2 regions of the Sphingomicrobium clamense genome follow, and region 2 is predicted to be linked to the other one. Evidence: predicted binding sites of a transcription regulator. Region 2 holds the regulator's gene; the other holds the start of a gene.

Region 1 (7,524 bases), 570 kb from region 2:
TCAACCGACGGCAATGGCATTCCCGATTATTTCAACGCGCGCTGGTACGAGTTTACGGGCACGCAGGGCGACGAGCATTTCAAAGAGAGCTGGGTCGAACTGCTTCATCCGGATGATCGTGAGCGAGCTGCCGAGGTCTGGGGCCATTCGGTAGAAAGCGGCGAGCCTTATGAAGTCGAATATCGGTTGTTGCGTGCCGATGGCGAATATCGCTGGACGCTCGCGCGCGGGCTTCCGATCAAGGACAAGACCGGGAAGATCGTGCGGTGGTTCGGGTCGAACACCGACATTCACGACACCAAGCAGCTGGTCGAACGCGAGCAGCTGCTCAGCCGCGAGCTGACGCACCGGATCAAGAATATCTTCTCGGTCGTGTCGGGGCTCGTAAGCCACGCCAGCCGTGAACGTCCCGAGCTTCGCGATGTCGCCGGTGCGCTGACCGATCGTATCGCAGCGTTGGGCCGGGCGCATAATTATGTCCGCCCGGTGAGCGACGAACCCGCGAGCGAGACCATGTTGTCGAACCTGCTGGAGGATCTCTTCGCGCCCTACGCACAGGATGGCGCCGCGCGGATCGAGGTCGTCGGGGACGACCTGAAGGTTGGCGAACAGGCGGTTACGCCCCTCGCACTCACGTTTCACGAGATTGCGACCAATGCTGTGAAATATGGTGCGCTGTCAGTGCCCGAAGGCAAGGTCAAGTTGACCATCCGGCAGGACGACGACTGCGTGAACCTGTCTTGGCATGAGTTTGACGGACCGCAAATCAAAGCAGATGCCGAACGCGGCGACCGCGGTTTCGGTAGCGACCTGGTGGCACTGTCGGTCGAACGCCAATTAAAGGGCAGGCTCGACTATGACTGGCAGGACCGGGGCGTGTGCATCACGGTCGAGGTTCCGATACAGCAAATCGTAGCTTATTAATAGAAGTGAGCAGAATAACCACCATCGCTACGCTGTATGGATAATCAAGACGCTGTTAGTGAGTACGATTTGAGTTATGACCGCGTGCCTGGTAAAGCGACACTTATCGCAGGACACGCTCGGCGGCTTGAGGTTGGCCGCGCAGCGCGCGTACAATCGTTCAACGCGTACGCCTAACTATTCGCTCGAGCCATTTTTAGGGATAAAACCAATTGTAATGATCGCGCCGAACTGATCGGTTGCGTCCGACCCGACGCGATCATAGTCTCCCGTGTGACACCGGGGAGCAAAATGATGATCGAGTGGATGGCATTGCTGATGACGTTCTCGGTGCCGCAAGAGGCACCGAGCACGCCGCAGCCTACGGAAGCGGCTGTCGAGTACGGCCCCTACTTCGTGTTCTTCGGGTTCGACTCGAGCGCGATCGACCGTGATGGCGACGCGATCCTGATTCAGGTCGTCGAGGATTATCGATCTGCAGGAAACGCGCCGTTGACGCTCACCGGGCATACCGATCGTGCGGGAGCTTCGGCCTACAATCAGCGGCTGTCCAAGCGTCGGGTCGACGCGGTGCGCGATCGCCTAATTGCGCTTGGTGTCGCGCCATCTCACGTCACGATCGGGCCGGATGGCGAGGGCGAACCCTTGATAGAAACTGCCGACGGCGTGCGCGAGGCGCAAAACCGGCGCGTTGAAATTCATTTCGATTGATGGCGCAACCGCGCCTAAGCTGAAGTGTTGGCTCCCGAAAGGGAGACTGAAATGCGAATCCACTATTTGATGACCGGACTGGCCGCCTTGGGGCTGACGGCCTGTGGTGGCGAAACGGAGCCATCCAAGGAGCAAGCTCCTGTAGATTTCGTCGATCCATATGATGCGGAGATTGTCGATGCCAGCGGCTCGGCGATCGGCACCATAGCGGTATCGGAAGACCCCAATGGGACGACCTTGCGTGTTTCAATCGAAGGAGGTCTCTCCGAAGGAATGCATGGCGTCCATCTCCATGAGACAGGCCTATGCGAGACACCCGATTTCAGTTCGGCGGGCGGCCATTGGAACCCGACTTCGAAGGAACACGGTCGGGACAATCCGCAAGGTTCACATGTCGGTGATCTCGCGAACCTAGCCATCGATGCAGAAGGCGCGGGTAGTTCGACCTATCTCGTCAGCGTGCTGCGCAATGGCACGGGGCCGACGATGGCCGACGACGATGGTACGGCTCTCGTCGTCCATGCCGGACCCGACGACTATCAGACCGACCCGTCAGGCGATAGCGGTGCGCGTGTAGGCTGCGCAGTGCTGTCGGCGCCGCAAAGCTGACTATTTGGCGGGTGACATCTCGGCAGGCTTTTGAGCCTTCGTCGACTTCCGCTTGAGCATCGGAGCAAGATAGGAGCCGGTAGCGCTTTCCTTGCACTCCGCGACTTTCTCAGGCGTGCCAGTGGCGACCACCGTTCCTCCGTTCACGCCACCACCGGGACCAAGGTCAAGGATGTGGTCCGCGGTCTTGATGACGTCGAGATTATGCTCGATCACCACGACCGTGTTTCCCTGCTCGACCAGAGCGTGGAGGACTTCGAGGAGCTTTCGCACGTCTTCGAAATGCAGTCCCGTCGTCGGCTCGTCGAGGATATAGAGAGTGCGACCGGTTGCGCGTTTGGAAAGCTCCTTGGCGAGCTTGACGCGCTGCGCTTCGCCGCCGGATAGGGTGGTCGCCTGCTGGCCGACCTTGATATAGCCGAGACCGACGCGGCGCAGCATCTCCATCTTGTCACGAATGCTGGGCACGGCCTTGAAGAATTCCACGGCGTCCTCGACCGTCATATCCAAGACGTCGGCGATGGACTTGCCTTTGAACTTCACTTCCAGCGTTTCGCGATTGTACCGCTTGCCGTGACAGACGTCACAGGTGACGTACACGTCGGGAAGGAAGTGCATTTCGATCTTGAGAAGACCGTCGCCCTTGCACGCCTCACAACGTCCGCCCTTCACGTTGAAGCTGAAGCGTCCCGGCTTGTATCCGCGAGCACGGCTTTCGGGAAGGCCGGCGAACCAGTCGCGGATCTGGGTGAACGCACCGGTATAGGTCGCAGGGTTCGAACGCGGCGTACGACCGATCGGTGACTGGTCGATATCGATGACCTTGTCGAGATGATTGAGCCCGGTGATCTTGTCATGCTTGCCGGAGAGGATGCGCGCGCCATTCAGCGAACGCGCGGCGGCGGCATAGAGCGTGTCGATCGTGAAGCTCGACTTGCCCGAGCCTGACACGCCGGTGACGCAGGTGAACGTGCCGAGCGGGATCGACGCGGTGACTTTCTGAAGATTGTTTGCCGTGGCACCGTGAACGGTCAGCTTATTGCCCGAGCCCTTACGCCGCTTGGCCGGGACCGCAATTTCGCGACGGCCCGACAGATAATCTGCGGTCAGGCTCTCTTCGCAGCTGAGTATCTCATTGAGGGTGCCTGCACATACTACTTCGCCCCCACGCACGCCCGCACCTGGACCCATATCGATCACATGGTCGGCCGTGCGGATGGCATCTTCGTCATGTTCGACGACAAGCACGGTGTTGCCGAGCGACTTCAGCCGTTTGAGCGTCTCCAGCAATCGGTCATTATCCTTCTGATGCAGCCCGATGCTGGGTTCGTCGAGCACATATAGCACACCCGAAAGGCCCGAGCCGATCTGGCTGGCGAGGCGGATGCGCTGGCTTTCACCACCCGATAGCGTGCCGCTCTTGCGGTCGAGATTGAGATAGTCGAGCCCGACATTATGAAGGAAACCGAGCCGTTCGTTGATCTCCTTGAGGATCGCGCGCGCGATGTCCTGCTGCTGCGCAGTCAGCTTGTCCTCTACGCTCAGGAACCAGTCACGCGCATCGGCGACCGACCGGCGGGCCGACTGGCTGATATCCTCGCCGGCGATCTTCACCGATAGCGCCTCGGGCTTGAGGCGTGCGCCGCCACAGCTCTCGCAGTCGTGTGCTGCCTGATACTTCTCCAGCTCCTCGCGCATCCAGGCGCTCTCGGTCGTGCGCATCCGCCGTTCGAGATTGCCGATGACACCCTCGAAGGGCTTCTTCACTTCGTAGCTTTTCTTGCCGTCGACGAAGCGGAGCACGACGGGCTTGCCCTTGGTGCCGTAGAGGATCACCCGCTTGGCTTCCTCGTCTAGGTCGATCCAGGGCTTGTCGAGGCTGAACCCGTAGGCACGCGCCAGGCTTCCCAGCACCTGCATATAGTAAGGCGAGGGCGGCTGGCTCTTCGCCCATGGCACGACCGCACCCTTCTTGATCGATAGGCTGTGATTGGGAACGACGAGATCCTCGTCGAACTCCATTCGCTGTCCCAGCCCGTCACAGGCCGGGCACGCACCCTGCGGCGCATTGAACGAAAAGAGACGCGGCTCGATTTCCTCGATCGTGAAGCCCGAGATGGGGCAGGCGAATTTCTGCGAGAAGACGAGGCGACCCGGAGGCGCATTGTCGAGCTTCATGCCCGAGCCGGTAGCCGCATCCTCGGGCGGATCGACCGGATCGAGATAGGCAAGACCACCCGAAAGCTTCAGCGCGGTTTCGAAGCTGTCGGCGAGGCGAGCCTCAATGCCTTCCTTGATCGCGATACGATCGACGACGATCTCGATATCGTGCTTGTATTTCTTGTCGAGCGCGGGCGCGTCTTCGATCGGATAGACCTCACCGTCGATGCGGATGCGCGTGAAGCCCTGCTTCTGCCAGTCGGCAATTTCCTTCTTATATTCGCCTTTGCGCCCGCGGATCACGGGCGCAAGCAGCAGGTGGCGCGATTTGGCGGGCAGCGTCATCGTGCGGTCGACCATCTGGCTGACCTGCTGCGCTTCGATCGGCGCGCCCGTCGCGGGCGAATAGGGGACACCGACGCGCGCCCACAGCAGGCGCATGTAGTCGTAAATCTCGGTAACCGTCGCGACGGTCGAGCGCGGATTCTTGCTCGTCGTTTTCTGCTCGATCGAGATGGCGGGGGAGAGCCCGTCGATATGCTCGACGTCGGGCTTCTGCATCATTTCGAGGAACTGGCGCGCATAGGCCGACAGGCTCTCGACGTAACGTCGCTGCCCCTCGGCATAGATCGTGTCGAAGGCGAGCGAGGACTTGCCGCTCCCCGACAAGCCGGTGATGACGGTCAGGCTCTCGCGCGGGATGTCGATGTCGACACCCTTGAGGTTGTGCTCGCGCGCGCCGCGGACGGAGATATTGGTCAGCATCGGACCTATTTGTTCCATATTTGTTCGCAGCGTGCAAGATGCGCGCAGCTAAGAAGTGTGGGAAATGAACGTGTCAGGCCAATTGGGGGTCCCCACGAGGTCATTCAAGACCGGCCAAAGTCTGCAGCGCCCCGTTCGCCTCCGTCCGACCCGCTGCGACCCGCCCTCCGATCTTTCTTGAAATTCGCGCCGATCAGACCGATATTGTCCCTCGACAACAGCGTTTTTTACGCCCTCGGGCGAAGGAGAGAGAATGGCTAACCAGTTTGACGAGCGCACCCAGACGGGCGGTTTCGACCCTACCGTTTCGGTCGGCGTACCGCGCGCCGCGCGCGATGCGGGGCTGCGCAAATATATGCTCAGCGTCTATAATTACATGGCATCGGGCGTCCTGCTCACCGGCATCGTCGCGCTGCTCTTCTACAGCTCGGGCATGGCCGCGCAGGTGTTCCTGGGCGGCGGCATCCTACCGTGGGTGATCATCTTGTCGCCGCTTGCGATCATCATCGCCATGAGCTTTGGGCAGAACCGCATGTCGACCGGTACGCTCCACATGCTTTTCTGGGGCTTCGCCACGCTGATGGGTCTCTCGATGAGCACCATTTTCCTGGTCTATACCGGCGTGTCGATTGCCCAGACTTTCTTCGCAGTCGCGGCGGCCTTCATGGGCCTCAGCCTGTGGGGCTACACGACCAAGAAGGACCTCAGCGGTTGGGGCACCTTCCTGATCATGGGTGTCGTCGGCCTCATCATCGCGATGCTGCTCAACGCGTTCGTGTTCCAGTCGGGCGCGATGAGCCTCGCCATTTCGGCGATCGGCGTGCTGATCTTCGCCGGCCTCACCGCCTACGACACGCAGAAGATCAAGAGCATCTATCGCCATGTCGCGCATAGCAGCGACCTGATGAGCCGCGCGATCATCATGGGTGCGCTGAACCTGTATCTGGACTTCATCAACATGTTCCAGTTCCTGCTCAGCTTCATGGGTGGACGCGAATAGCGATTAATCCTGGCGAAAGCTTGGATGATGGAGGGTCGGTACTGTCGGTACCGGCCCTTCTTTTTTGTGCCTTCCACCGACCGGTTCGTCGAAATTGCGTAACAATTCAGGCTGCAAGAACGGATAAGAGAACGACACGCACCGAGAGGAGGCCCGCCATGACGCGACTCATGATCACCCTGTTGATGGGGAGCATGATGGGGGTTCCTTCCGCTGCTTCGGCCCAGGATTTGGCCGGTTCCATCCCCCTCGGCGGCGTCCCCCAATCCAATCAACCGACGTCGGCTAGGGCCGATCGCAGCCTTGCTGCGGATGTCGAAGAGCAGCTCATCCTGTTCGAATTCGAGCGGCACGATCGAATGACGCTTCCCGTTTCGATGGGAGGACGCGACGACCTTAAATTCATGATCGACACGGGCGCGGAGCGCAGCGCCATTTCGCAGGAAGTGGCGGATGAAATGGGGTTGCGCGAAACGGGCCGGAAAAAGGTTGTCAGTTTCGCCGGGACGACGATCGTCCCTGCAGTCGTTGCCCCGACCATTGCCCTCACCGATAGCCAGCATCGGAGCATGGAATTGCTGACCTTCGGACGTCGGGCTATCGGGGCAGACGGTGTTCTCGGGATCGACAGTCTCCAGGACAAGATCGTCACCTTCGACTTTGCCAACCAGCAAATGCGAATGCGACCGAGTACGGGCAAGCGCCAGTCGGCCGGCAATCGTGAGATCGCGGTGGCGCTCGACGAGCGCGACGGGCGCATGATCATCTCGAATGCGAAGATCGACCGGCTCAACGTCGACCTGATCATCGACACGGGCAGCGCGGTTTCGGTGGGCAATTATGCATTGCGCGACGAATTGCGCCGACGCGGCAAGCTAGACGTCCTTACAGAGGGCGTGATGCTGACATTCACGGGGCAATTGGTGCCGGTCGAGATGGGGGTCGTGCGCAATGTCGACGTCGACGGCTTTACCATCGCGCGCATGCCGGTCGCCTTCGTCCAGTCGACGTCCTTTTCCTACCTTGGCTATGCCGACGAGCCGGTTCTCTATTTCGGGATGGAGGCGATGCGCGCCTTCCAGCAGCTCGAGATCGATTTCGCCAGCAAGCAGGCGCTGTTCAAGGCGCGCGACGTGCCGGGTTTCAACTCACGCTCGACATGGTTCATCGAGCAGGAGCAGAAGCGCAACCGCGAGCGTGTCGCGACCGAGCGATCGCCGTCGCCGCCGCAATAACAATCAGCCGATCGGACGCGCCGATCCGCGCTGCCATTCCTGGTAGCGATCGATCGCCTTCGACACTTTCAGGATGCGCTGCCGTGGATCGAGCACGACGCGAGCACGTGGATCGGGCAG
Region 2 (7,524 bases):
GAGAGTCCGACGAAGATCGTCGCCAAGATCGCGGTCGAACGGGTCAGTAAGTCTGCCGCGCCGCGCGCCGTCATGAGGCCCGACGAGGATCCGCCGACACCAAGCCCGCCGCCTTCCGAGCGCTGCATCAGGATGACCGACACCAGCGCAAGCGCAACCAGCGTTTGGACGATGAGGAGGAAGGTGAACAGCATGTCTTGGGTCTCGTCTTAGGAAGTTTCCGTATCGGCAGCCATCTAGGGCCGCTCACCGAATATTTCAATCGATCATAAGAAAAGGGCCGGTTCGCGAACGACCCGGCCCTCATCTTTCACTGTGTGCGTCGCTTTACTGGGCGGCGGCGTCACCGGCGGCCGGCGCACCTGCCGAGGCATCGGCTTCGGCTTCGGCGGCGGCTTCAGCCGCAGCGGCAACCTGCTCCTGCACCTGCTCCGGGGTCAGTTCGACACCGTGCGGGGCAAGGTCGGCCACGCGGTAGCCAAGGATCGCGCCTTCGAGGTGCGGCGTGATGCCATTGAGCGGCACAGCCACGACCGTGTTGTTGGTCAGGCGGATCATCGCGGCATCGGCAGTCATCGCTTCGATGGTGCCGGCAGCGACGAGGTCGGCGTCACGAACGTCGCGACCGATCGAGACCGTGTCGGCGAGTTCCTTCTTGCCACGCTCGACTTCGGCGTTGAGCTCGGCCTGCGTCATCGCGATCATCATCGTCTCGCCATTGGGCGTAAAGCTCGTCTTCGGCAGGACGATTTCATACTTGTCGGTCTTGAGCGTGATCATGCCGGTTTCGGTGTCCATGCTGACCATGTGGCCAACCTTTTCACCCTGCGGATCGACGATTTCGAGAGCCTGTGCGAACGCAGGCGAAACCGGAGCCACGGCGACGAGCGCGCCAACACCAAGTGCAGTAATAATCTTCTTCATGTAACCCTTCCCTTTGAATTCATTAGGTCTTTTATACAGTTTCGACATGAAACCTAGCTGAACGTTACCGTGCAGCTGCATTCATGATCGGGATGAACTGGTCGGCGGTGAGGCTCGCTCCACCCACGAGCGCCCCGTCGACATGGTCGAGATGCAGAATGTCCCCCGCATTCTCGCCTTTCACCGAACCTCCATAGAGGATTTTCGTTTCGTTCGCGAACGTTTCGCCGCGCGCTTTGCCCAACTCGCCGCGAAGGTGAGCGTGCATCTCGCGAATCTCGTCCGGACCGGCGACCTTTCCGGTGCCGATCGCCCAGATCGGTTCGTAGGCCACCGACAATTTTCCCTCAGGAATTTCACCCGGGAGCGACGCGACGATCTGCTTGCCGACCGTCTCCAGCGCGTTTCCGGCCTCGCGGACGTCGAGGCTCTCGCCGCAGCAGACGATGACATCGAGCCCTGCCGCGAGCGCGGCGGCCGCCTTGGCAGCGACCTGCGCATCGGTCTCGCCAAAGGCCTCGCGCCGTTCACTGTGACCGACGATGACGGTTTCGGCCCCGGCATCGACCAGCATGGCCGCCGAGATCGATCCGGTGAAGGCTCCCCGCGGTTCGGCATGAACGTCCTGCCCGCCAATAACGAAGCCCGGCGCGGCTTCCGAGGCTCGCTCGATCAGCGTCGCCGGCACGCAGATGGCCGTATCGATGTCGGACAGCGTTTCCGACGCCATCGAGATTCGCGTGATTTCACCGAGATCGCCCGCGATCCCGTGCATCTTCCAGTTTCCCGCGATCAGCTTGCGCCGCGCCATGTCCCAGCCTCCCCTTCGAAATCGGACCGCGGGGGCCTAGCATCTTGATTTTGACGGGCCAAGTGCCAGTTCGGTTGAAACTCGAATGGCCGCTCTCTAAAGCGGTCGCCAACTTCCAGAACCGCGAAAGTCGCCCCCTGCCATGATTTCAGCTTTCCGCAACATGTCGAACAGCAAGGTCGGCATGGCCATCATCATCGTGATCGGCGCCGTTATCGTCTTTTCTTTCGCGATGGCGGATATCAGCAATGTGGGTGTCGGCGGCGGCGCGCGGACGAGCAACCTTGCCGAAGCAGGCGGCGAACCGGTGACCGATCGCCAGATGAGCGACGCGCTCGAGCAGGAACTCGCGCGCCAGCGTCAGCAGAACCCTGAGGCCGACTATCCCGATCTCGACCCGCTCTTCGACCCCATCCTCGAAAGCCTCATCACCGAACGAGCGCTGCAGGCGTTCGCCAAGGATAACGGCTTCATCCTGTCCAAGCGTCTGATCGACGCCGAGATAGCGCGCCTTCCGAACGTCACTGGCGCGGACGGCAAATTCTCCGACGCGGCCTATCGCGCCTTCCTGTCGCAGGCCCGCCTGACCGATGCGCAGATCCGTGATGAATTCCGACTACAGTTGCTCAACCGGCTGATGCTGGTGCCGGTGGCGGCCGAGGTGCGCGTCCCCAACGGCATCGCGCGTCCCTACGCGTCGATGCTGCTCGAGCGTCGCGAGGCCGAGGTGGTCATGGTCCCCGCCGCACCGTTCGCGGCCGGGATCGATCCGACCGACGAACAGATCCAGGGCTTCTACCGCGCGCAGGCGGTCCGCTACATGGTGCCCGAACAGCGCGTCCTGCGCTTTGCGGCTATCACGCCCGACAGCGTGTCGGTCGCCGAGCCGTCCGAAGCGGAAATCACCGCGTCGCTCAATGCGCGCGCTTCCGAATTCTCCTCGCAGGACATCCGCGTGATCAGCCAGGTCGTGCTTCCCGACGAAGCGACGGCGGTCATGGTGGCCGATGCCGCGCGCGAGGGCAGCTTTGCCGACGCCGTGGCCCCGCAGGGCTTTTCGGCTGCCGACGTCTCGGTCGGACCGCAGACGCGTGAGCAGTTCGAAGACCTTACCTCCGAGGGTGTGGCGGCAGCCGTCTTTGCCAACAGCGTCGACGCCGGCTCGATCGTCGGCCCGGTCCGTTCGTCGTTCGGCTGGCACGTGGTTCGCGTCGACTCGATCCGCAGTGAGGGAGGCACTTCGCCTGCCGAAGCCCGCGCGCAGGTGATCGCGGATTTACGCGCCGCCCAGCGCCAGGCGTCGCTGTCCGAAAAGGTCGCCGACTTCGAAGACCTGATCCGCGACGGAGCGAGCTTCACCGAAGCCGCTGCCGAAACCGGCCTGACGATCACCGAGACCCCGGCCATCACCGCCAGCGGCCGCGACCTCGACAACCCGGACTATCGCTTGCCCGATGGCTATCAGCAGGCGCTGACCAACGGGTTCCAGATGTTCGCGGGCGACGATCCAGAAGTCGCCGTGGTCGGAGAGGATGAGGGCTTCGTCATGGTTGCGGTCGGCGACATCATCGAGGCCGCGCCCGCTCCCTTGGCCGAAATTCGCGATCGGGTTCGCCAGGACCTTATCGAGCGCGAGGCGCTGGCCGCTGCCCGCCGCGTGGCCACCGCGATCCAGCAGGCCATGGCCGGTGGCGCGTCCACCAGCGATGCCGTCGCCAAGGCGGAGGCGGACGAAGGCATCGACCTGCCCGCCGTTCGCGAAATCGAATTCCGCCGCATGGACCTCGCGCAATTCCAGGGCAATGTCCCCGCGCCGGTGCAGATGATGTTCAACCTCACCGAGGGTCAGTCGCGGGTGACGGGCGGCGCTACCAACGAAGGCATCTACGTCGTCAAGACGGTCGGGATCGAGCGCGGCGACGCGACGACCAATCCCGGACTCGTCTCGCAGACGTCGCAAGGCTTCCGCCAGGTGTTCGGGAACGAGCTGACCGAACAGTTCCTTCGCGCCGTGCGCGAGGATGTCGGGGTGAGCCGCAATGAAAGCGTCATTGCCGCAACGCGCCAGCGCATCACCGGCGGGGGCCAGTAAGGCGCCGCGCTTATGGCTGCGCCGTCGATCCTGGTCCTCGACAATTACGACAGTTTCACCTTCACGCTGGTCGACTATCTCCGGTCGCTGGACGCTGAGGTCGACGTCGTCCGCGCCGATGCGCTGAGCGTCGAGCAGGCGATGGCTCGAGGTGACGACGGCATTCTCGTATCCCCCGGGCCCGGTACGCCGCAAGACGCCGGGATCAGCGTCTCGCTCGCTGCCGCGGCCGTCGACGACCGCCGCCCCTATCTCGGGATTTGCCTGGGTCATCAGGCGCTGGCGCTGGCTTGCGGGTCGAAGGTCGACCGCGTGGCTCCCGTGCACGGCAAGGTCGCGCGCGTGTGTCATGATCAGAGCGGCGTCTTCGAAGGACTCCCCAGCCCGCTAGATGCAACGCGATACCATTCGCTGGCCGTCCCGGAACCGTATTCACCGCTAAGACCCAATGCGTGGAGCGATGACGGGCTGGTCATGGCCATGCGTCACGAGCACGCGCCGGCGCATGGTATTCAATTCCATCCCGAAAGCGTCGCGAGCGAACATGGTCACGCCATGCTGAGCGCTTTCTTGCGCATTTGCGATAGCAAAACGACTTGACAGAGGCGCAATACGTTCTCTAACTGTTCCCTATTCGTTTACCAGTGACGAGGGGTGCACATGTTGACCGCCAAGCAGAAGGAATTGCTCGCCTTCATCAATTCGCGTCTCAACGACGACGGCGTTTCGCCCAGTTTCGATGAAATGCGCGAGGCCTTGGGGCTGGCGTCCAAGTCGGGTGTCCATCGCCTGATCGGTGCGCTGGAGGAGCGCGGATTCATTCGCCGCCTCCCCAATCGCGCACGCGCGCTCGAAGTCATCAAGCTTCCCGACGGCATGGAAGCGGCACCGACCCCCGCCGCGATGCCTGTCGTCCCCGCCCCCGCGAACGACGTGATCGAGATCCCCCTTCACGGACGGATTGCGGCGGGCACCCCCATCGAGGCGCTGCAGGGTACCGAAGGTTTCCAGGTCCCTGCCGCCCTCCTCGGACCGGGCGAACATTATGCGCTCGAAGTGTCGGGCGATTCGATGATCGAGGAAGGCATTCTCGACGGCGATTTCGCGCTGATCCGCAAGGTCGACAGCGCGCGCGATGGCGAGATCGTCGTGGCCCTGGTCGACGAAGAGGAAGCGACGCTCAAGACGTGGCGGCGCGAGGGCGCGACCATCCGGCTCGACCCGGCCAACCCGACCCACCAGGCGCAGCGCTACGAGGAAGGCCGGGTGCGCGTACAGGGCCGCCTTGCCGGCATCATCCGCCGCTACTGACCGATGAAAAAACTGTTCCTTGCTGCTGCAGCCGGCCTTCTCGCCGGTTGCAGCGTCGAGCATGTGCCCGATGACGACACGGACGCGCTCGTATCGGTGGAGAAAGACGTGACTGCCCGCCTCGACTATTTCGAACTGCCTGCCGCCGATCCCGAGACGGTCGGCAAGACCCGCGACTTCTATGCCGACGCCTTTGGCTGGACGTTCACCGATTTCGGTCCCGACTATAGCGCGACTACGACCGGCGATACCGATGTCGGCCTGTCGGGCGTCACCGGTGACGACGCGATCGACAAACCGCTGCCGGTGATCCGCGTCGAAGACCTGGAGGCAGCTTTGTCGGATGTCGAAGCCGCGGGTGGACGTATCGTGCGCCCGATCTTCGCCTTTCCCGGGGGGCGCCGCTTCCACGCAGTCGACCCCGCCGGAAACGAGTTTGCGGTCTACGTCGTCGAGGAAGCCGAGGAGTAGCGCCTAGCGCCAGGGATGGTCGGTGCGGACTGCATGGACCGTGTCGACTTGCCGCTTGTGCCCAAGCGAAATTGCGATCCCGCCCGTCTCTTCGAGCGCGGCGCGATCGAGTTTGAGCCACCGCGGCGTGCAGGCCTCGGGCAGGCGCCGGTCTGCCACGACGATGTCGGCAGCTTCGCAGGCAGCGACCAATTCGCTCCACAGGATGAAATCGCGGCTCCGGATCGCGAGCAGGTCGAGCTGGTCGCCTTCCCGCTCGATCCGGGCCACACAGGCGTCGCCATTGGAGCGGGCGAAACGGCTGTCGTCCAGCGCGGTGGGATTGCCATCATAACCCGATGCCTCGGACAGCATGTCGCGGATGAAGTCGCCGCTGCGGCTACGCAGCATGACGGGTTGTCCGTCCTCGACCACGGCAAGATGGCGGCCGTCTTCGGTGATCAGGAGGTCCGGCGCGCTCTGGACGGCGGCGGTCAGCAGCCCGATCACGATCGGGAAGATCCCCAGCCAGCGCACCCGATGTCGCCAGAGGAACACCCACAGCCCGCCCAGGATGCAGGCGGCGAATGCCCATGTCGGCATGGTCGGCACCATCGCCACCGCACCCTTGGCTCCCGACGCGGTCTCGGCGACCCACATCAACAGGTCGAGCGATATGCCTGCCACCCACCAGAAAGGCGCGCCCAGCCCGACCAGGTCGAATAGTAAAGCGAGCGCCAGCATTGGCATGATCACGAAGGTCGTCAGCGGAATCGCGACCAGGTTTGCGATGACCCCGTACAGCCCGGCCTTGTGGAAATGGTAGAGCGCGAGCGGCATCAGCGTGACCTCGACGATCAGGCCGGTGATCGCGAGCGCAAGCAGGCCGCGACCGAAGCGCGACACCGTCCCCTCCTCACGCGGCCCGATCAACTGGCGCACGCGCGGATGGGCGTGGAGCGCGATGATCGACGTCACCGCCGCGAAGCTCAACTGGAAGCTCGCACCGACCAGCGATTCGGGTCGCACTAGCAGGATGATCAGCGCGCCGACCGCCACCAGCCTCAAACTCAGCGCCTCGCGCCCGATCGCGAGCCCGCCAAGGACGAGCAAAGCCGCAATGCACGCCCGAACCGTCGGCACCTGCATGCCGGTCAGGAGCGTATAGCCAATGCCCGCAAGCGCCCCGACCCCCGCCGACACGATCACGAGATTGGTGCGCAGCGCGAGCCGCTCCGAGAGCGCAAGCAGCCGCAACGAGATCAGCATCGCTGCCCCGACCACCGCCGCGATGTGCAGGCCCGACACGGCGAGCAGGTGCGCAAGGCCCGACCGTCGCATCTGGTCGGCGCGCTCAGCCGCGACCGCATTCTTGTCACCCGTCACGAGCGCAGTCGCGGTTCCGTCGCCTTCGCCCGGCAATCGTTCGCGGACATGGGCGCCCAGTGCGGCCCTGACCTTGTCGAGCGAACCGCCGGGTGACGACCGGACGACGGCGACATCGCCGAGTGCAGTGCCTACTCCGCCAATTCCGGCAAACCACGCCTTGCGCGAAAAATCGTAGGCGCCCGGTAGCGCCGGACCGGGGGGTGGCATCAGCCGCGCGCGTATCCTGACGACCGCGCCTTCGCCGATCCCCTCGACCATCTGAGCCTCGCGCAGGCTCACGCGCAATCGCGGCGGCAAGACAGCGTCCGAAGGCGCCAGCGTCAGCCGCACCCTGCCCTTCGCGACCAGCGGCTCGACACGTTCGACTTCGCCCTCGAACGTTTCGACCATGACTCGCTCGATGACCGGCGCGGCGACACTCTCGCTCCTGAGCCAAATCCAGCCCGTCCCCAGCGCAAACAGCAGACCGCCCCATACGAGCACCTGTCGCCGTCGCCCCTCCGAGGCCACGCCGACCGCCGCGACGGCCCCGGCCATGCCGATGACG

The links. Region 2 encodes LexA, which represses DNA repair genes until DNA is damaged. Its sites were predicted from a motif close to GTTCCNCNCTTGTTCT; they were not measured.
Region 1: the regulator LexA is predicted to act here: its motif matches at 5,181-5,196, upstream of uvrA (excinuclease ABC subunit UvrA).

Annotation. Positions count from the first base shown of each region.
Region 1 covers NZ_JAHVAH010000001.1:1,817,045-1,824,568, reverse strand. The annotation lists gene KTQ36_RS09345 (PAS domain-containing protein) at 1-924, shown strand, start outside; gene KTQ36_RS09340 (OmpA family protein) at 1,216-1,635, shown strand; gene KTQ36_RS09335 (superoxide dismutase family protein) at 1,687-2,244, shown strand; gene uvrA (excinuclease ABC subunit UvrA) at 2,245-5,169, opposite strand; gene KTQ36_RS09325 (Bax inhibitor-1/YccA family protein) at 5,423-6,169, shown strand; gene KTQ36_RS09320 (retropepsin-like aspartic protease) at 6,328-7,404, shown strand; gene KTQ36_RS09315 (M1 family metallopeptidase) at 7,408-7,524, opposite strand, start outside.
Region 2 covers NZ_JAHVAH010000001.1:1,250,864-1,258,387, reverse strand. The annotation lists gene secG (preprotein translocase subunit SecG) at 1-194, opposite strand, end outside; gene KTQ36_RS06510 (hypothetical protein) at 328-924, opposite strand; gene tpiA (triose-phosphate isomerase) at 989-1,735, opposite strand; gene KTQ36_RS06500 (peptidylprolyl isomerase) at 1,878-3,827, shown strand; gene KTQ36_RS06495 (anthranilate synthase component II) at 3,840-4,427, shown strand; gene lexA (transcriptional repressor LexA) at 4,488-5,138, shown strand; gene KTQ36_RS06485 (VOC family protein) at 5,142-5,609, shown strand; gene KTQ36_RS06480 (ComEC/Rec2 family competence protein) at 5,613-7,524, opposite strand, start outside.